3 regions of the Shigella sp. SIG3 genome follow, and region 2 is predicted to be linked to each of the others. Evidence: predicted binding sites of a transcription regulator. Region 2 holds the regulator's gene; each other region holds the start of a gene.
What was found. Region 2 encodes CRP, which controls carbon source genes, mostly activating them, when cyclic AMP is high. Its sites were predicted from a motif close to ATGTGANNNNNNTCACAT; they were not measured.
Positions count from the first base shown of each region.

Region 1: a site for CRP is predicted at 4,757-4,774, ahead of cdd (cytidine deaminase). Genes of this name have one in related genera too.
Region 3: a site for CRP is predicted at 2,910-2,927, ahead of hpt (hypoxanthine phosphoribosyltransferase). Genes of this name have one in related genera too.

Region 1 covers NZ_JBQZXE010000026.1:121-7,046, reverse strand. Annotated here, with positions in the region: gene preA (NAD-dependent dihydropyrimidine dehydrogenase subunit PreA) at 40-1,275, opposite strand; partial or broken gene preT (NAD-dependent dihydropyrimidine dehydrogenase subunit PreT) at 1,269-2,509, opposite strand; gene ACUU1I_RS07405 (DUF2542 family protein) at 2,703-2,942, opposite strand; gene sanA (outer membrane permeability protein SanA) at 2,945-3,664, opposite strand; gene cdd (cytidine deaminase) at 3,814-4,698, opposite strand; gene ACUU1I_RS07390 (CidB/LrgB family autolysis modulator) at 4,828-5,523, opposite strand; gene ACUU1I_RS07385 (CidA/LrgA family protein) at 5,520-5,918, opposite strand; partial or broken gene dusC (tRNA dihydrouridine(16) synthase DusC) at 6,157-6,926, shown strand, end outside.
Region 2 covers NZ_JBQZXE010000003.1:28,976-35,901, reverse strand. Annotated here, with positions in the region: gene pabA (aminodeoxychorismate synthase component 2) at 1-271, shown strand, start outside; gene argD (bifunctional acetylornithine/succinyldiaminopimelate transaminase) at 357-1,577, shown strand; gene ACUU1I_RS01465 (YccS/YhfK family putative transporter) at 1,644-3,734, opposite strand; gene crp (cAMP-activated global transcriptional regulator CRP) at 3,785-4,417, opposite strand; gene ACUU1I_RS01455 (OsmC family protein) at 4,719-5,123, shown strand; gene ACUU1I_RS01450 (phosphoribulokinase) at 5,178-6,047, opposite strand; gene ACUU1I_RS01445 (YheU family protein) at 6,101-6,319, opposite strand; gene ACUU1I_RS01440 (hydrolase) at 6,313-6,926, opposite strand, start outside.
Region 3 covers NZ_JBQZXE010000010.1:4,737-11,662, reverse strand. Annotated here, with positions in the region: partial or broken gene cueO (multicopper oxidase CueO) at 1-412, shown strand, start outside; gene gcd (quinoprotein glucose dehydrogenase) at 459-2,849, opposite strand; gene hpt (hypoxanthine phosphoribosyltransferase) at 3,055-3,591, shown strand; gene can (carbonate dehydratase) at 3,632-4,294, opposite strand; gene ACUU1I_RS03895 (ABC transporter ATP-binding protein) at 4,403-5,329, shown strand; gene ACUU1I_RS03890 (ABC transporter permease) at 5,326-6,096, shown strand; gene ACUU1I_RS03885 (PTS sugar transporter subunit IIA) at 6,201-6,641, shown strand; gene ACUU1I_RS03880 (polysaccharide deacetylase family protein) at 6,705-6,926, shown strand, end outside.

The DNA.
Region 1 (6,926 bases), on a different contig from region 2:
TCCGGCAATCGGTGCCAAATGCCGGATGCGTCTCTGGTTTTACAACGTTACCGGGTGTTCTTTCTCGCCTTTCTTAAACTTCACTTCCCCGAGCTCAATACAACCCACCGGGCAGACGTGACCACAAAGCAGACAACCCACACATTTCTCGGTATTACAATGCGGTGTGCGGGTTTTCTCGCTCCATTCCATCGCCTGGTGACCGCCGTCGTAACAGGAAATATAACAGCGTCCACAGCCAACACATTTGTCAAGATTGATACGGGGATAGACAATATAACTGCGGTCTAAATCTTCCGCCGGGACAATATTGTTATTCGCCAGACCTACCATCTCCTGCAACGAATCAAATCCCTGATCGGCGAGATAATGCGATAACCCGCTCGCCATATCTTCTACGATGCGATAGCCGTACTGCATAATGCCGGTGGTGACCTGTAACGTTGCTGCGCCGAGCAATAAAAACTCCGCCGCATCTTCCCAGGTTTCAATGCCGCCGATACCGCTGATTGGGAAATCGCGCAGTTCTGGATGGGTGCGCATTTGCTGAATGAAGCGCAGGGCGATCGGTTTTACCGCTTTACCGGAATATCCGGAAATACTCGATTTACCGTTAACGATCGGCATACCGATTTTCTGATTAAGATCGATATTGGTGATGGATTTAACGGTGTTAATTGCCGCAATGCCATCTGCGCCGCCGCGCTTCGCCGCCAGCGCCACTTCGCACATATCACCGATATTCGGCGTCATCTTCGCCAGCATTGGCAGCGTGGAACCCCGTTTCACTGCCCGACAATATTTTTTTACCAGCTCCGGGCTTTGCCCGACATCGCTACCCATCGCATGAGAAGTCATTTGCGGACAGGAGAAGTTACACTCGATCATATCCGCGCCAGCTTCTTGCACCAGGCGCGCCAGCTCCTCCCATTGCTGCTCATTTTCCCCCATGATCGAAGCGATCAATACTTTGTCCGGGTAATCTTCCTTCAGCCGACGCAGGGCGGTCAGATTCTCTTCCAACGGATGTTCAGCAATCTGCTCCATATTTTTGAAGCCGATAAAACCGGTATCTTCTTTCACCAGATGATCAAAACGCGGCGAGACTTCGTTGGCGATAAAAAAGCCGATCGTTTTAAACACCACACCGCCCCAACCTGTGTCGTAGGCTTTGGCACACATCTCATAGCAGTTGCCTACCGGCGAAGAAGAGAGGCAGAACGGGTTGGGAAAGTTCACGCCGCAAAAAGTAATCGAAAGATCTTTCGTTAACATGAGCAAGCTCCCTCTAATATAGTGATGAATCGCCTCGGCGGCTTCTTTCCCGGTTTTCACGGCATAGACCACGGTTTTGTCACCCTCAACAATATCGCCAGCAGCAAAGACTTGCGGATCGCGGGTCTGATAATTTTGTGTTTTGATGGTGTTACGCTGCTGCTCTAACTCCGCAAAGGCATCCAGTCTGGCATGCTGACCGACGGCGAGAATAATTTTATCTGCCGCCATCGTCAGTTCGCCTGATAACCGTACATGCTTAAACGTGACTTTATTGCCTTCCACGGCTACTGGCGTGAATCCATCGATGATCGAAACGCCCAGCTCCCGGGCGCTGGCAAACTCTTTTTCGCTTGCCGGAAACTCATCTAACTCTTCACGTGCTACGCAAGTTACCGCCTGACAGCCGAGAACTTTCAGCGTGCTGGCTACGTCCATCGCGACATCACCGCCGCCGATAATTAATGCGCTTTGTGGAATGCTGATATCGCCTTGCGGCTGTCGTACACGTTGCAGGAAGTCGACGGCAATCTCAACGGTCGCTATGCTCAAACAGCGGTAGCCCGGAACCGCTTGATAACCCCACGGTGACCAGTACCGCGCGGTTTTCCGCTTTCAGTTGCTCCAGGGTGAGTGTTTTACCGATTTCGTTATTGCACTTAATGGTCACGCCCATTTTTTCAATACGGGCGATCTCTGCATCCAGCACTGATTGCGGTAACCGGAATTGCGGAATACCGTTACGCAACCAGCCACCGGGGTGCGCTTCTTTCTCATAAATCGTGACGTCATAACCCTGGTTTGTCAGTGTCACACTGGCCTGCAATCCGGCAGGACCTGCGCCAATAATCGCGACTTTGCCGAGCGTTTTAGTACCGGGCTGATAAATTTCCATCCCGGTTTGTTGTTCAAAATCAGTAACAAAACGCTGTAAGCGGCCGATATCAATGGGAGCATCAACACCGGCACGGGTACAACCGCTTTGGCATAATTTCTCCGTCGGGCACACTCTGGCACAAACGGCACCGAGGGCATTATTTTCGCGAATTGTCTCGGCAGCGCCTTTAAAATTACGAAAGTAGATTGAGCGAATAAATTTCCCCGGATCGGTCTGTGCCGGGCAAGCCTGACTACAGGGAGCGTCGTGACATAATAAACAGCGAGAGGCTTCTTTAATCGCCAGTAACGGCGTAAAAGCCGGAGTGAGTTCATCCAGATAATTTTGTTGCGGCATGTGATCTTCCTTAATGCTATGAGTAATTATGGCGAACGCTAAATAAATATTGCGTGCTGATATTAAGGCTATGCGCGTGGGGAAATTTAAACTGTGAAAGGATTCACAAATAGCTGCGGTTCAGAATGTTATATCCGCAGCTTATTGAGTGAAGTAATAATTATTCTCAATAATTAACAGAAAAGAGAAAATATTAACGATAGAAAATAAGATAAACAATCATGCCGATAGATAAAATTCCGAAGCCAATATATGCCACCATATAAGCGAAGAAGAGTCCGGGATTTTTTGCTCGCCAGACATACACCGGTTCCGGTGCATTTTTAACCCGTTTATCAATCGCGCCTGCGCGCCAGCCTTTCCATGCTTCGCGGAAACAAAATATCGGGATAAGGAAAAAAACGGCAACGACAAAAAACTGCTGTACATCCATAACTACTTTCCTTGTTTCTTTTGTAATTCAAGTAACTGTTCGGGTGTAACGGCGGGATACCCCTGCGCATCTTCCGGCACCTGGTGCATAGCCGGAATAGGGACCAGCGGCCCTAAAAAACGCGGTTCACGTTTAAAAATATAAAGGTCAGCCAGCGCACCGAAACGGGCGGCAAATTCGCGAATACGTACTGACAGCATATCTTTCGGTGACGGTACGGCATAACACTGAGCCTGAATCCCCATATGCAGCGCAATAAATAATGCTCGCTCACAGTGGAAACGTTGGGTGATAATAATGAAATCATTAGTATCGAAAACTTTGCGTGTACGCACGATGGAATCCAGCGTACGAAAGCCTGCGTAATCGAGAACAATATCTGATGGGTCGACACCAGCAGCGATTAAATCTTTGCGCATGGTCATCGGCTCGTTATAACTTTGCAATGCGTTATCGCCGCTCAGTAATAGATAATTTACCTTACCGCTGTTATAGGCATTAATCGCTCCTTGAATGCGGTAGCGATAATACTGATTAATAACGCCGGTACGATAATATTTTGCTGTGCCGAGCACCACGCCGACCTGGCGGTAGGGGAGATCCTGCAATTCGTCGTAGATATAAGGCGCGGTTTTCCAGCTCATCCAGCGATCGAGGCCGAGCACAGTCAACAGCAGCAAGCCGATCAGGACTAACAGGCTGAGGAACACGCGCTTTAACATGCAGGAGACTCGAGCTAAGGAAAATTTCCATCAGGCTACTTTACCCGCTGGTTTTGCGCAAGAAACGGCAAACTGTTTGCCGGGAATTTCGACACCAGGAGAGGGCTGGCAAGCCGGACAAGGCGTTCACGCCGCATCCGGCACCAGGCTTAAGCGAGAAGCACGCGGTCGATACTGTGACAGCCGAGAGCTTTCAGCGTTGCGGAGGTGGCATCCCACTGAATCAACGGCGCATCGGCTTTTTCTGCCAGAACCGCGCGCTGGATATCCGGGTAATCATAACCCTTGAGATTCAACAGAATTAACGCCCCCTGCAACGGCGGCAGAGTCGGGTTGAATGCGGCGTTTTCAGCGTAGCTGCCGCTGAAAATACGACCGTCTTTACATTCCAGCGCGACACCGCTTGGTGACTTACTGTAAGGCATGTGCGAACGGTTTGCCGCTGCAATCGCCGCCTGAGAAAGCGCATCACCAGTCAGCGCATAGCCGTGATCCTGCTCGTCCATCAGCAGCGTTTTAATCTCCAGATCTTTCGGCCCAAAGGCATCCGGCAGATAGTCACGCAGCGCGTGTGCCTCGCGGCCCGGCAAATGAATACGCAGATCCAGACCGCTGTTCAGTTCATTCATAAACTGACGGCAGTGACCACAAGGCGTATAGTTAACGGTGATGGCTGCAAGCGCTTTTTCACCACTCAACCAGGCGTGGCTGATCGCGCTTTGTTCGGCATGAACGGTTTGCTGCATTGTTGCACCAATAAATTCCATATTGGCACCAAAATACCAGGTTCCGCTCACACCGCGCGCAATTGCGCCAACATTAAAATTCGACAATGGCGTACGCGCACAGGCCGCCGCCAGCGGAAGTAGTGCGAATGCCAGCGCGTCTTCGTCCAGCCCCGTTGCGCTCTTCAGCGATGAGACTTGCTCCCCGGTCAACAAAGCGGGGAAGTACTTGTCTGCCAGAATAGGTTCCAGTGCAGATTGCAAGTTATCCGCAAGTTGGGCAAAAGCGGTTTGAAAACGTGGATGCATGGCGTTGCCTCATAATCATGTAATGGGATAACAGTTTACGAACCCGTTATGGCTTTATATGTGATCTGAATCTCATTAATTATGCAACACGTGAAACTTACATCAAAAATGCGCGACGTATCGCAAATTTTAGCCCATTACTGCCAGAATAATCGGGAAAAGGAACGGTGCGATCAGCGAAGTAATTATCCCGCATAACACCAGCGCTAGCGAACTAAATGCACCTTCCTGATAATCCAGCTCGGCGCAGCGCGCCGTACCGAGGGCGTGCGAGGCAGTCCCCATTGCCAGACCGCGCGCAGCTTTGGTACGAATACGCATCGCATTAAGCAATGTATGGCCAAATACCGCGCCGAGGATGCCGACGAAAATCACGCAAACTGCGCTGATTGCCGGAATACCGCCAATACTGCCGCCAACCGCCATTGCAATAGGCGTGGTGACTGATTTCGGCAGGATTGACGCGGCGATTTCCGGTGAAGCGCCCATCAACAATGCCACGGAAGTCCCCGTCACCATCGCAACCACGCTGCCGATAAAACAGATGGTGATGATCGATTTCCAGCGCGCGCGGATCTGGTGTAGCTGCTCATATAAAGGATAGGCCAGCGCGACGACCGCCGGTTGCAGCAGATCGTTTAGCACTTCGCTACCTTTAAAGTAACTGTCGTAAGAGATGCCGGTCAGCATTAAAAAAGGAATGATCACCACCATTGCTACCAGCAACGGGTTAAGCAGGGGAAACTTATACCGTGCCGCCAGTTTGCGGGCGGCAAAAAAGACAATCAACGTCAGCGGTAATGACCACCAGATATTCGCCATCATTCTTCTGATCCTTTCTGACCTACGACTTTACGTTCACCGTGTACCAGTTGTGAACTCCAGCTCACCACCAGAAAAACCACCAGCGTACTGACAGCACAGGAAACCACTACCGGGCCAAACTGCGCGCGGAGCAAATCAAAATATTGCATGACGCCTACGCCAATCGGCACAAACAATAGCGCCATATAGCGAATCAGTACGTAGCACCCCGGATTGACCCATTTCGCCGGAAGAATTTGCAAGGCCAGCAGGACAAACAGGATCAGCATCCCGATGATGCTGCCCGGAATGGTTACCGGTAGCAGGGAAGCAATGAAAATGCCTGCATACAGGCAGGCATAAATCAGGACGAAAGCGCGTAAATATTGCCAGATAATGTTCAGTGTCTTACTCATAATCAACACCCCAGATGAGATGGATTCATCATACAATTAATTCGTAAAACGTGCTACCGATCACATTAAGAAATCAGCGCTTATTTTTTCGCTACCCGGTATTACGCAATGAGCAGCGAACTCAGGCATACATCAAGCATAGAGAGGGATTGCAGTTTGCAGCAATCCCTCTTTGCAGACCTTTAATCCGCTGACCATAGGCGCTAACATAGCGCCTCATTTTTTTGCGGGTGATGATATACGTGTGTTACTGGCACCGATGGAGGGAGTGCTTGACTCTCTGGTGCGTGAATTGCTGACCGAAGTTAACGACTACGATCTGTGCATCACCGAGTTTGTCCGCGTGGTGGATCAACTGCTGCCGGTAAAAGTCTTTCATCGCATTTGCCCTGAGCTACAAAACGCCAGCCGGACACCATCTGGTACGCTGGTGCGCGTGCAGTTGTTAGGTCAGTTCCCACAATGGCTGGCAGAGAACGCCGCCCGTGCGGTGGAGTTAGGTTCCTGGGGCGTGGATCTCAATTGCGGCTGCCCGTCGAAAACGGTTAACGGTAGCGGCGGCGGGGCGACGTTACTCAAAGATCCTGAACTCATCTACCAGGGGGCAAAAGCGATGCGTGAAGCTGTACCGGCGCATTTGCCTGTCAGCGTGAAAGTGCGTCTGGGCTGGGACAGCGGTGAGAAGAAATTTGAAATCGCCGATGCGGTTCAACAGGCTGGCGCTACGGAGCTGGTGGTGCATGGGCGGACGAAAGAGCAGGGTTACCGCGCGGAGCATATTGACTGGCAGGCGATTGGCGAGATTCGCCAGCGGCTGAATATTCCGGTGATTGCCAACGGTGAAATCTGGGACTGGCAGAGCGCGCAACAATGCATGGCGATCAGCGGCTGCGACGCAGTGATGATTGGTCGCGGGGCGCTCAATATTCCCAACCTGAGCCGGGTGGTAAAATATAACGAACCGCGAATGCCGTGGCCGGAGGTGGTTGCTTTGCTGCAAAAATATAC
Region 2 (6,926 bases):
GGTCATGCACGGCAAAACCTCGCCGATTACACATAGCGGTGAGGGCGTATTTCGGGGGCTGGCAAATCCACTTACCGTGACACGCTACCATTCGCTGGTGGTGGAACCTGACTCATTACCAGCGTGCTTTGACGTGACGGCCTGGAGCGAAACCCGCGAGATTATGGGGATTCGCCATCGCCAGTGGGATCTGGAAGGTGTGCAGTTCCATCCAGAAAGTATTCTTAGCGAACAAGGACATCAACTGCTGGCTAATTTCCTGCATCTCTGATTTCCGATTGCCATTCAGTGATTTTTTATGCATATTTTGTGATTATAATTTCATATTTATTTATGCGTAACAGGGTGATCATGAGATGGCAATTGAACAAACAGCAATTACACGCGCGACTTTCGATGAAGTGATCCTGCCGATTTATGCTCCGGCAGAGTTTATTCCGGTAAAAGGTCAGGGCAGCCGAATCTGGGATCAGCAAGGCAAGGAGTATGTCGATTTCGCGGGTGGCATTGCAGTTACGGCGTTGGGCCATTGCCATCCTGCGCTGGTGAACGCGTTAAAAACCCAGGGCGAAACTCTGTGGCATATCAGTAACGTTTTCACCAATGAACCGGCGCTGCGTCTTGGGCGCAAACTGATTGAGGCGACGTTTGCCGAACGCGTGGTGTTTATGAACTCCGGCACGGAAGCTAACGAAACCGCCTTTAAACTGGCACGCCATTACGCCTGTGTGCGTCATAGCCCGTTCAAAACCAAAATTATTGCCTTCCATAACGCTTTTCATGGTCGCTCGCTGTTTACCGTTTCGGTGGGTGGGCAGCCAAAATATTCCGACGGCTTTGGGCCGCAACCGGCAGACATCATCCACGTTCCCTTTAACGATCTCCATGCAGTGAAAGCGGTGATGGATGATCACACCTGTGCGGTGGTGGTTGAGCCGATCCAGGGCGAGGGCGGTGTGACGGCAGCGACGCCAGAGTTTTTGCAGGGCTTGCGCGAGCTGTGCGATCAACATCAGGTATTATTGGTGTTTGATGAAGTGCAGTGCGGGATGGGGCGGACTGGCGATTTGTTTGCTTACAGGTACTACGGTGTGACGCCGGATATTCTGACTTCTGCGAAAGCGTTAGGCGGCGGCTTCCCGATTAGCGCCATGCTGACCACGGCGGAAATTGCTTCTGCGTTTCATCCTGGTTCTCACGGTTCCACCTACGGCGGTAATCCTCTGGCCTGTGCAGTAGCGGGCGCGGCGTTTGATATCATCAATACCCCTGAAGTGCTGGAAGGCATTCAGGCGAAACGCCAGCGTTTTGTTGACCATTTGCAGAAGATCGATCAGCAGTACGATGTGTTTAGCGATATTCGCGGTATGGGGCTGTTAATTGGCGCGGAGCTGAAACCACACTACAAAGGTCGGGCGCGTGATTTCCTGTATGCGGGTGCAGAGGTTGGCGTAATGGTGCTGAATGCCGGACCGGATGTGATGCGTTTAGCACCGTCGCTGGTGGTGGAAGATGCGGATATCGATGAGGGGATGCAACGTTTCGCCCACGCGGTGGCGAAGGTGGTTGGGGCGTAAATAAGACGCATCAGGCAAAATATGTCGGATGCGGCGTGAATGCCTTATCCGATGGTTTAGCCTGTATTACGCCTTCGAATCCCGCAACTTGCGACTCAGCCAAATCCCGTGATGCGGTCGCTGACGCCATGCCATCGACGAAATGGTGTGCATGGTGTTCAGATGGCCAATAACCCGCTGTAAATGCTGCTCCAGCGTACCTGCCGCGCCTTCGTGCGGCTGCATCTCCGGCGCATCCATGATATTGGCATCGCCAGAACTACCCGGTTCGTCATACTCCAGTCGCTGCTGACAACGCTGAATGGCGATTTCACAAGACTGTAAATACTCTTGTGCCAGTTCAGGTGGCAATGCCCGGTGTTCCCGCGCCAGCGTGGTCATGGCATTAATATGCTCAACAATAAACTGGCTGTGCGTTACCCACAGTTTCATATCTGCCAGATAATGGCTGTTGAATGCCGGTTCCTGCATCGCCTGATTCAATGAGTTATACAGAGTGTTATGCGCCTGATTTACCCGCATTCTCTGCCAGGCCAGTGGCGTTGGTTGCGGGTCCTCGCTCAGAATCAAGCGAATCGCTTCCTGATAGGCTTCTAAAGCATCATGGGCGTTTTTACGCAATAACCCGCTCTGCCACTGCGGCCACAGCCAGACGGTACCACCGAAAGCAATCAAACAACCAATAATGGTATCGATAAGACGTGGAAGGATGTACTGCTCACCGTTCAGCCACAACAGTTGCAGGGTATACACTGCGGTAATAGTAAAACCGACCGTTGCCCAGCCGTAGTTTTTGCGCAATATCAGGTAGCTGGCGAGGGTGGTAATCAGCATCAACGTCAGGGTGTAACCTTCGGGAATTTTAAAGTGCAGCGCTACGCCCGCAATGATTAACCCGACCACGGTTCCCACGGAGCGATTCACAATCCTCAGACGGGTTGCGCCATAGCCATTTTGTGTCACCAGCAATACCGTCATCAGGATCCAGTACGACTTCGGCAGATGCAGCACGGTGCCCATCAGGCTGGCAACGCTTAACATCACACTGAGTCGTCCGGCATTGCGTAGCGCCGGAGACTTTAGTGACAGATAACTTTTCAGTGCCGGAAGCAACGGCATTCGCCGCTGTTTATCGGCCAGTAAGTCACGGGCATAGAGCGGTTTTTGGGTGCGCAGCACGCGGGCGATGCGGCTGAAATGCCAGTAGCAGAATTGCCCAACCGGATTATCCGGATGCTGGCGGGCGATTTTTTCCAGTGCGCCAATTTGCTTTTCCATCGTAAAACGCGTTGGCAGGCGATGGTAAAGAATGTCATCAGCCAGCACGCGCAGGCGAGCGGCGACGGTTTGCGCATTCCAGCGGATAACTTCTTCCGCATGGCTACGCTCGACCAGTTTTTGCACCTCTTCCGGCTGATGCAAACTGACCGAAATATGTTCCTGCAAATCCAGCGCCTCCTGGAAAATACGCAGCATCCGCTTGTAATCGGTATTGTTTTGCGCGGAAAGCATATGCATTTGCTGATAGCACTGAGTAATTAAATCGACCGCTTTTTGCTGGCGCACCAGCAGCGGTGGCAGCGCTTTTTCAGGATCGGTGTGCTGGGTAAGCAGGCTGTATTTGGCTTCACAATAATCTGCCAGTTCACGGTACAGCAGACTTAGTGACTCGCGCAGCGGTTGTTCGCGCCAGATCCAGAACCAAAACCAGTTAAACAATCCGTACCAGAGAGTGCCCAACGCATAGATGAGCAATGGTTCCCAGACCGGCATGTATCCCGCCAGACTGAGGGTAAAAATGGCGGCGAGCAGCGATGCAGGAAGCAATTTTGCGTGCAATGGCCCCAGCTCAGCAGTGACGCCAAGTACCAGCGTTAATCCGGTCAGCAAAAAGGGCAGGGGAACATCTTTTACCAGTAGCAGCTGTGTCAGTAAGCTACAGGTGGCAAACAGCGACGCACCAATGATTAAGTGTTTGAAAAAACGTTTATGAGGCGTATCAAGGCCCGCAATATTGCAACAGGCAGGAACGAGGGAGAAGAGCAGACCGAATCGTAATTCGCCAAGCATTAACCCAACGGCCACGGGCAAACATAGCACCAGCGTTTGTCGAAGTGCATAGTTGATATCGGGGTGATAAATCAGTCTGCGCCACATCGGGGGAAACAAAATGGCGCGCTACCAGGTAACGCGCCACTCCGACGGGATTAACGAGTGCCGTAAACGACGATGGTTTTACCGTGTGCGGAGATCAGGTTCTGATCTTCCAGCATCTTCAGAATGCGTCCCACGGTTTCACGAGAACAGCCGACAATCTGACCGATTTCCTGACGGGTAATTTTGATTTGCATACCGTCCGGGTGAGTCATAGCATCTGGTTGTTTTGCCAGGTTCAGCAGAGTCTGTGCAATGCGGCCCGTCACGTCGAGGAACGCCAGGTTGCCCACTTTCTCTGAAGTGACTTGCAGACGACGCGCCATCTGTGCAGACAGACGCATCAGAATGTCCGGGTTTACCTGAATCAATTGGCGAAATTTTTTGTACGAAATTTCAGCCACTTCACAGGCGGTTTTCGCACGTACCCATGCGCTACGTTCCTGGCCCTCTTCAAACAGGCCCAGTTCGCCAATAAAATCACCCTGATTCAGATAGGAGAGGATCATTTCTTTACCCTCTTCGTCTTTGATCAGCACTGCCACAGAGCCTTTAACGATGTAGTACAGCGTTTCCGCTTTTTCACCCTGGTGAATAAGCGTGCTCTTGGATGGGTACTTATGAATGTGGCAATGAGACAAGAACCATTCGAGAGTCGGGTCTGTTTGCGGTTTGCCAAGCACCATGCGCGGTTATCCTCTGTTATAAGCTTTCTCCAGAGCCAGATAACGCCGCTGTCTCTGGATTGCCGAAATATGCTTCCCGCTACCTGGGAAGGGGCTATCAACTGTACTGCACGGTAATGTGACGTCCTTTGCATACATGCAGTACATCAATGTATTACTGTAGCATCCTGACTGTTTTAGCATAGCTTTCGCTTTGTGTCTCCTGGTGTCTCGCTTCAGCATGACCCAGGTCGCCTTCCGTTGCGCGATTTGGTTAGTACGCGTACTCTGTCAGGAAAATTGACGCAGTGGAGTAGCAAAAATGCAAGCGCGAGTGAAGTGGGTCGAAGGGTTAACTTTTCTGGGCGAATCCGCCTCTGGTCACCAGATTTTAATGGACGGCAACTCAGGCGATAAAGCACCAAGTCCGATGGAAATGGTGTTGATGGCGGCGGGTGGTTGCAGTGCCATCGATGTGGTTTCGATCCTGCAAAAAGGGCGTCAGGATGTGGTCGATTGTGAAGTAAAATTGACCTCTGAACGCCGCGAAGAGGCACCACGCCTGTTTACGCACATTAATCTGCATTTTATCGTCACCGGTCGCGACCTGAAAGACGCAGCGGTTGCGCGTGCGGTTGATCTCTCTGCCGAGAAATATTGTTCAGTGGCGTTGATGCTGGAAAAAGCGGTGAATATTACTCACTCGTATGAAGTGGTTGCCGCGTGACTTAACTATCCCGTTGTGAAGCCGGATAGTATTTTATCCGGCATAATAGCAAAGTTACTCGATTTTCTTTCCTTCCATCAATCGTTGCACCAGCAGCAGCATAATTAATTCCATTGCCAGCCCCATTTTGCCGCCAGGTACCACTAACGTATTGATGTGGGAAATGAATGAGCCTTGCAACATCGCCAGCAGCCAAGGGAAATCGATCCCTTCCAGATTACGAAAATGGATCACCACAAAGCTTTCATCCAGCGACGGGATACCTTTTGCCGCGAACGGGTTTGAAGTGTCGACGGTGGGAACGCGCTGGAAGTTAAGATGGGTGCGGGAAAACTGCGGTGTGATGTAGTTGATATAGTCTTCCATTGAACGCACTACCGAGTCCATCACTGCTTCTCGTGAGTGCCCGCGCTCGCTGGTGTCGCGGATCAGTTTTTGAATCCACTCAAGGTTAACGATAGGCACTACGCCGACCAGTAAGTCCACATGCTGCGCAACGTTATGCTGTGGCGTGACTACGCCGCCGTGTAAACCTTCATAAAACAGTACATCAGTGGGTTCTGGTAAAGGTTGCCAGGGGGTGAATGTTCCCGGTACCTGATTCCAGGGTACGGCTTCGTCGTAGGTATGCAGATATTTGCGAGATTTCCCTTTGCCGCTCTGACCGTATTCAATGAAGGTTTGTTCCAGCAGGCCGAAGTCGTTCGCTTCGGGGCCGAAGTAGCTGATATGCCGCCCGGCGTCGCGCGCTTTGCGGATCGCCATGTCCATTTCCGGGCGGGTGTAACGGTGAAAACTGTCGCCTTCCACCTCAGCTGCATGCAGATTTAACTGCGCGAATATTTTACGAAACGCGAGGCTGGTGGTGGTGGTCCCCGCGCCGCTGGATCCTGTTACCGCAATGACCGGATGTTTGGCAGACATAGTAACTCCATGACTTAGCTATCACTATTATCTCGTCCGCCGACGGTTGCAGGTTATTCGCGAAACTGACTGCGCGGCATAATATTGACCGTTTCGTGCAGTTCCGACCATACCAGCACCGCTTCTCCGCACTGTAGCTGGCGTTTGACGTCGGCGACTTTCTGTTCAAGTGTACGCTCATGTTCACCATAATCGGTGCCTTCACGTAACACAAAGCTTTCAATTAAATTTTCCAGCGTTTCGGGGGAGAGGTCTTGCCACGGAATCAACATGATTTCGCCTCCAGATACGTTGTTAACCAGTCAGGAATGCGTGACTCCAGCCACATTTGCGGATGAAGTAATGTACCGCCAATAAAGCCAACATGACCGCCATGTTCAGTCAGTTGATACTCCACCTGCGAGGGGAGACTTTCCGGTTTTGGGATCACCTGATGATCCATAAACGGATCGTCTTTGGCGTGAATAATCAGCGTCGGTTTGGCGATCCGGTTCAGCATCGGCATGGCGCTACACTGACGATAATAGTCGATAGCGTCGGCGTAGCCGTGAATTCTGGCGGTGATTAGATCGTCAAATTCACGGATGCGACGTACCGATTTTAACTGCGCGAGATTAATCGGCAGCGTTCCGGGGTAGGCTGCCAGCTTGCGCGCGGCATTGGCTTTTAACAGGTTCAGCAAGTAACGCTGATAAACGCGGGAAAAGCCCTTTTCCATATGATAGCTACAGGCTTCCAGCATAAACGGCGCAGAGACAATCACCGCCGCATCAACCGGGAGATCATTGCCTTCCTTTGCCAGCAAACAGGCCAGCATATTACCGCCGAGCGAATAGCCGACGGCAGCCGTTGGCGCATGACCAAATTCGCGTTGCAGCC
Region 3 (6,926 bases), on a different contig from region 2:
TCACAGCCAGATGATGGGCCATATGGGGCACGGCAATATGAATCATATGAACCACGGCGGGAAGTTCGATTTCCACCATGCCAATAAAATCAACGGTCAGGCGTTTGATATGAATAAGCCGATGTTTGCGGCGGCGAAAGGGCAGTACGAACGTTGGGTTATCTCTGGCGTGGGCGACATGATGCTGCATCCGTTCCATATTCACGGCACGCAGTTCCGTATCTTGTCAGAAAATGGCAAACCGCCAGCGGCTCATCGCGCGGGCTGGAAAGATACCGTTAAGGTAGAAGGCAATGTCAGTGAAGTGCTGGTGAAGTTTAATCACAACGCACCGAAAGAACATGCTTATATGGCGCACTGCCATCTGCTGGAGCATGAAGATACGGGGATGATGTTAGGGTTTACGGTATAAAAAGACCGTATTCGGAAATATGCCCGGATTTCTCCGGGCATTATGGTTATTTCACATCATCCGGCAGGGCATAAGCCACAATATAGTCGCCCATCTTCGTACCAAATGAACCGTGACCGCCTGCGGAGATCACCACGTACTGCTTGCCATTCACTTCATAGGTCATCGGTGTTGCCTGACCACCCGCCGGTAAACGACCCTGCCACAGTTTTTCACCGTTGCTCATGTTGTAAGCGCGCAGGTAGTTATCTGCCGTAGCGGCGATAAACAGCACGTTACCCGCCGTGGAGATTGGCCCGCCCAGCATCGGCATACCCATATTGAACGGCACCGGAACCGGCATCGGGAACGGCATACTGTCCTGCGGCGTACCAATACGTTTCTTCCACACCACTTCATTAGTTTTCAGATCCAGCGCCGAGATATAACCCCATGCTGGCTGTTTACATGGCAGACCAAATGGTGAGAGGAACGGGTTGAGCGTGACACCATACGGTACACCGTACTGTGGCTGAATGCCGGATTCCGTACCCGTGCCTTTGGCATCTTTCGGCTGCTCCATCGGGTTGCCAGGACCACGCGGGAGCAGTTTCGAAACAAACGGCAGTGCCATTGGGTTGGCAATTGCCACTTCACGATTTGGATCAACGGAAATCCCGCCCCATTCGAACATCCCCAGGTTACCCGGGAAGACCAGCGTACCCTGTTCAGATGGCGGCGTGAAAATGCCTTCATAGCGCATCTGGTGGAACATCACGCGGCACACCAGTTGGTCAAACATGGTGGCTCCCCACATATCCGCACCGCTCAAATCTTTCGTCGGACGGAAGCTCAGTTCCGAGAATGGTTGAGTAGGGGTAACGTAATCGCCTTTGGCAGCACCTTGGGGAACCGGTTTTTCCGGGGCCGGAACCACCAGTTCGCCATTACGACGATCGAGCACAAAAATGTTACCGGTTTTCGCCGGAGCGTAAATAATCGGCACTTTCTGACCATTAACGGTGATGTCCGCCAGCGTCGGCTGTGCCGGAAGATCCATGTCCCACAGGTCGTGGTGAACGGTCTGGTAGCTCCACGCCAGTTTCCCGGTAGTGGCATTCAGCGCCAGAATCGAGCTGGCATAACGTTCCTGTTCCGGTGTGCGGTTACCGCCCCAGATATCCGGCGTGGTCACGCCCATCGGCAGATAGACCAGATCCAGCTTCGCGTCATAGGCCGCTGGTGCCCACGAGTTTGGTGAGTTAAAGGTAAAGGCGTGTTCGTCAGACGGGATTGCGTTCGGATCTTTCGCGCCCGGATCAAAAGCCCACAGCAGCTCCCCGGTGTTGACATCAAAACCACGGATCACGCCAGACGTTTCGCGGGTTGAGAAGTTATCGGTGACTGAACCGGCCATCACGATGGTTTTATCGGTGATAATTGGCGGAGAAGTCGGCTCATACAGACCCGGTTTGGTGTCTGGCATATTGCTTTGCAGATTGAGCACGCCTTTATTGGCGAAGGTTTCGCACAGTTTGCCGTTTTCAGCGTTAATCGCAATCAGGCGACCATCATTCACTGGAAGAATGATACGACGCGGGCAATCCGCCATCACTTCCGGCGAAGCCGTTTCTGCTTTGGCTTCATGATAAGAGACGCCACGGCAGGTTACGTGCTGGAAAGACTCGTTGGTTTTCAGCTCAGGATCGTAATGCCATTTCTCTTTGCCGCTGGCGGCATCAAGCGCAAACAGGCGCTGGTGAGCGGTACACAGGTAAAGGGTATCGCCCACTTTAATCGGCGTCACTTCATTGGTGATTTCACCCGGATCGTTCGGCTGCTTCACATCGCCAGTACGGAACACCCAGGCTTCTTTCAGCTTGTGGACGTTATCGGCGTGAATTTGCTTCAGTGGTGAAAAGCGTTGACCTTCCTGATTGCGGCCATACGCAGGCCAGTCCTGATCGGCAACGGGGGAGATAGCTTCGGCAGGTGTGGCATCGGCGCTTAAGGTGCCGTTGATCTCCTGCGGATCGTTAAATCCGGCCCAGGTCAGGATACCACCGCTAATCAGCAGTGCGACCACCAGTGCGGCAACTGCGCCGCTGGCAGGAATGACCAGGCGACGCCAGACAAACGGCAGGATCAGCCAGATGCCGAAGAAGACCAGAATATCGCTGCGCGGAGTCAGCGCCCAGAAGTCGAAACCAACTTCCCAGACGCCCCAAATCATGGTGCCGAGCAGCAGGGCTGCGTATAGCCAAAGCGCGGCGCGTTTACTGCGCCACAGCATCCAGGCGACGCCGAGCATCACAAGGCCAGCGATAGGGTAGTACCAGGAGCCGCCAATCGCGACCAGCCAGCCTCCGCCAATGAGTAGATACAGCCCGCAAAGCGCTGCAAAAAGGGCTGTTAGCGTGACGAGTAATCGTCGCGAGCCTGTATTGTTAATTGCCATAAAGAGACACCATTTCAATTCATTAATATTTTAGTAGCAATTAATTATAGATTTTAACATGTGTGACCGTCATCACAATTCGAGCTTTATTAACAGATTCCGCGAATGAATAGTTTTACTGGTATACTGCGTGTCTTGCGCTTTGTTGCGGTGCCAAAACCTGCCCGTGCGAAGTGATTTGTTTTTAAATCATATGGTTAGAGATATGAAACATACTGTAGAAGTAATGATCCCCGAAGCGGAGATTAAAGCGCGTATCGCCGAACTGGGTCGTCAGATTACTGAGCGTTACAAAGACAGCGGCAGCGATATGGTGCTGGTGGGTCTGCTGCGTGGCTCATTTATGTTTATGGCGGACCTGTGCCGTGAAGTTCAGGTATCTCATGAAGTCGACTTTATGACCGCCTCCAGCTACGGTAGCGGCATGTCCACCACCCGTGATGTGAAAATCCTCAAAGATCTGGATGAAGATATCCGTGGCAAGGACGTGCTGATTGTTGAAGATATCATCGACTCGGGGAATACACTGTCGAAAGTGCGTGAGATCTTAAGCCTGCGCGAACCGAAGTCGTTGGCGATTTGTACGCTGCTGGATAAACCGTCCCGTCGTGAAGTGAACGTCCCGGTTGAATTTATCGGTTTCTCGATCCCGGATGAGTTTGTGGTGGGTTACGGCATTGATTACGCACAGCGTTACCGTCATCTGCCGTATATTGGCAAAGTGATTCTGCTGGACGAGTAAGTGTGAAGTTGCCGGATGTGTTGCATCCGGCATGGCATTTTTATTTGTGGTTGGCGTGTTTCAGCTTGAGGTTGGAAATCCCGTGACGGTAACGTTGCTCAAGGGTTTCGCGGTTGGTGGCGGTAACATCCAGATCACGCAGCAAGCCGTCGTGAATGCCGTAGGCCCAGCCGTGAATGGTAACTTTCTGCCCGCGTTTCCACGCTGATTGCATAATGGTGGAGTGGCCCAGGTTATACACCTGTTCCATGACGTTCAGTTCACACAAGGTATCCAGACGGCGCTCTTGCGGCATTTCGCCGAGCAATGAGCTATGTTTGAACCAGATATCGCGGATATGCAGCAGCCAGTTGTTGATAAGCCCCAGTTCCGGGTTTTCAACGGCGGCTTGTACGCCGCCGCAACCGTAGTGGCCACAGATAATAATGTGTTCAACTTCGAGTACATCCACTGCATACTGAACCACGGAAAGGCAGTTCAGGTCGGTGTGAATGACCAGGTTAGCAACATTACGGTGAACAAAGAGTTCGCCCGGCTCAAGACCGGTTAAACGTTCTGCAGGAACGCGACTGTCGGAACATCCAATCCATAGAAAGCGCGGTTTTTGCGCTTGTGCCAGTTTCTCAAAAAACCCGGGATCCTCTTCCACCAGCATTTTTGACCATAGTGCATTGTTGCTGATGAGTGTATCTATGTCTTTCATGGAGGTTAACGACCTGTAACCAAATAATTACGTTTGGCTAATATAGGGCAACTCCGGGACGATTTAAACCACAGATAAAGTGTAAGAACGTAAGGTAAGTAAAAATTTATGACCATTGCACTGGAACTTCAACAGCTTAAAAAAAACTATCCAGGCGGCGTTCAGGCGCTTCGTGGAATAGATTTGCAGGTCGAAGCGGGTGATTTTTATGCGCTTCTCGGGCCGAACGGGGCCGGGAAATCGACCACTATCGGTATTATCAGCTCTCTGGTAAATAAAACCTCCGGGCGGGTCAGCGTATTTGGTTACGATCTCGAGAAAGATGTCGTGAACGCTAAACGTCAGTTGGGACTGGTGCCGCAGGAATTTAACTTCAACCCGTTTGAAACCGTGCAGCAAATTGTGGTGAATCAGGCAGGGTACTACGGTGTGGAGCGCAAAGAGGCGTACATCCGCAGCGAAAAATATCTTAAGCAGCTCGATTTATGGGGAAAACGCAACGAACGTGCGCGTATGTTATCTGGCGGGATGAAGCGCCGTTTAATGATTGCCCGTGCGTTAATGCATGAACCTAAACTACTGATTCTCGACGAACCGACCGCAGGCGTGGATATTGAACTTCGCCGCTCAATGTGGGGCTTTTTGAAGGATTTAAACGACAAAGGCACCACCATCATTCTTACCACACACTACCTGGAAGAAGCAGAAATGCTGTGTCTCAATATCGGCATTATTCAACATGGTGAGCTGGTGGAAAATACCTCGATGAAGGCGCTGCTGGCGAAGCTGAAATCGGAAACCTTTATTCTCGATCTCGCACCGAAAAGTCCGTTACCGAAGCTCGATGGCTATCAGTATCGACTGGTCGATACTGCGACGCTGGAAGTTGAAGTGCTACGTGAGCAGGGGATCAACAGCGTATTTACGCAGTTAAGTGAGCAGGGCATTCAGGTATTAAGTATGCGTAACAAAGCTAACCGTCTGGAAGAGCTGTTTGTTTCACTGGTTAATGAAAAACAAGGAGATCGCGCATGATGCATCTTTACTGGGTGGCGCTAAAAAGCATCTGGGCGAAAGAGATCCATCGCTTTATGCGTATCTGGGTGCAGACGCTGGTGCCGCCAGTCATCACCATGACCCTTTACTTTATTATCTTCGGTAACCTGATAGGTTCGCGTATTGGCGATATGCATGGCTTCAGCTATATGCAGTTCATCGTACCGGGGCTGATCATGATGTCGGTGATCACCAACGCCTACGCTAACGTCGCGTCATCATTTTTTGGTGCCAAGTTCCAGCGTAATATTGAAGAGCTGCTGGTAGCGCCGGTTCCGACTCACGTCATTATTGCCGGATATGTCGGCGGTGGCGTGGCGCGTGGTCTGTTTGTTGGCATTCTGGTGACGGCAATTTCACTGTTTTTTGTGCCGTTTCAGGTGCATTCGTGGGTATTCGTTGCCTTAACCCTGGTGCTCACGGCGGTGCTATTCTCCCTTGCGGGTTTGCTGAACGGCGTGTTTGCCAAAACGTTCGATGACATCAGCCTGGTGCCAACCTTTGTGTTAACGCCACTCACGTATTTGGGCGGGGTCTTTTACTCACTGACTTTGTTGCCGCCGTTCTGGCAAGGGCTGTCGCACCTGAACCCAATCGTTTATATGATCAGTGGTTTCCGCTACGGCTTCCTCGGTATAAATGATGTGCCGCTGGTCACTACCTTTGGCGTACTGGTGGTCTTTATTGTGGCGTTTTATTTGATCTGTTGGTCGCTGATCCAACGTGGACGTGGTTTGCGTAGCTAAGGCTATTTCCTCTCCTCTGGATTCGGGGGAGAGGAGTTTTGACGGCTATCACCCTTTATCAACAATGGTCAGGGTAGGCTGATTTTCGGCTAAGGAGGAAGGCGATGTTAGGTTGGGTAATTACCTGTCACGATGACCGGGCGCAAGAGATACTGGATGCGCTGGAGAAAAAACATGGGGCACTTCTTCAGTGCCGGGCCGTGAATTTCTGGCGCGGATTAAGCTCTAATATGCTCAGCCGCATGATGTGCGATGCTCTGCATGAAGCGGACTCTGGTGAGGGTGTCATCTTCTTAACCGATATAGCCGGAGCGCCACCGTATCGCGTGGCTTCATTATTAAGCCACAAACACTCCCGTTGCGAAGTGATTTCTGGTGTCACGTTACCGTTAATTGAACAGATGATGGCTTGCCGTGAAACCATGACCAGTTCAGAGTTTCGTGAGTGTATTGTCGAACTGGGTGGGCCGGAGGTGAGTAGTCTTTGGCACCAACAACAAAAAAATCCGCCTTTCGTCCTCAAACATAATTTGTATGAGTATTAACCCGCGATTCTGATGGCGCTTTTGCTACAATAAAAGCGTTGTTTCACCCTCGGTTATTTTTTCATGTATAAACAAGCTGTTATTCTCCTGCTGATGCTGTTTACCGCAAGTGTCAGTGCCGCGTTACCTGCCCGTTATATGCAAACCATCGAAAATGCTGCGGTCTGGGCGCAAATTGGTGACAAGATGGTGACCGTGGGGAATATTCGGGCCGGACAAATCATTGCCGTAGAGCCCACTGCCGCAAGTTATTACGCATTTAATTTTGGCTTTGGTAAAGGGTTT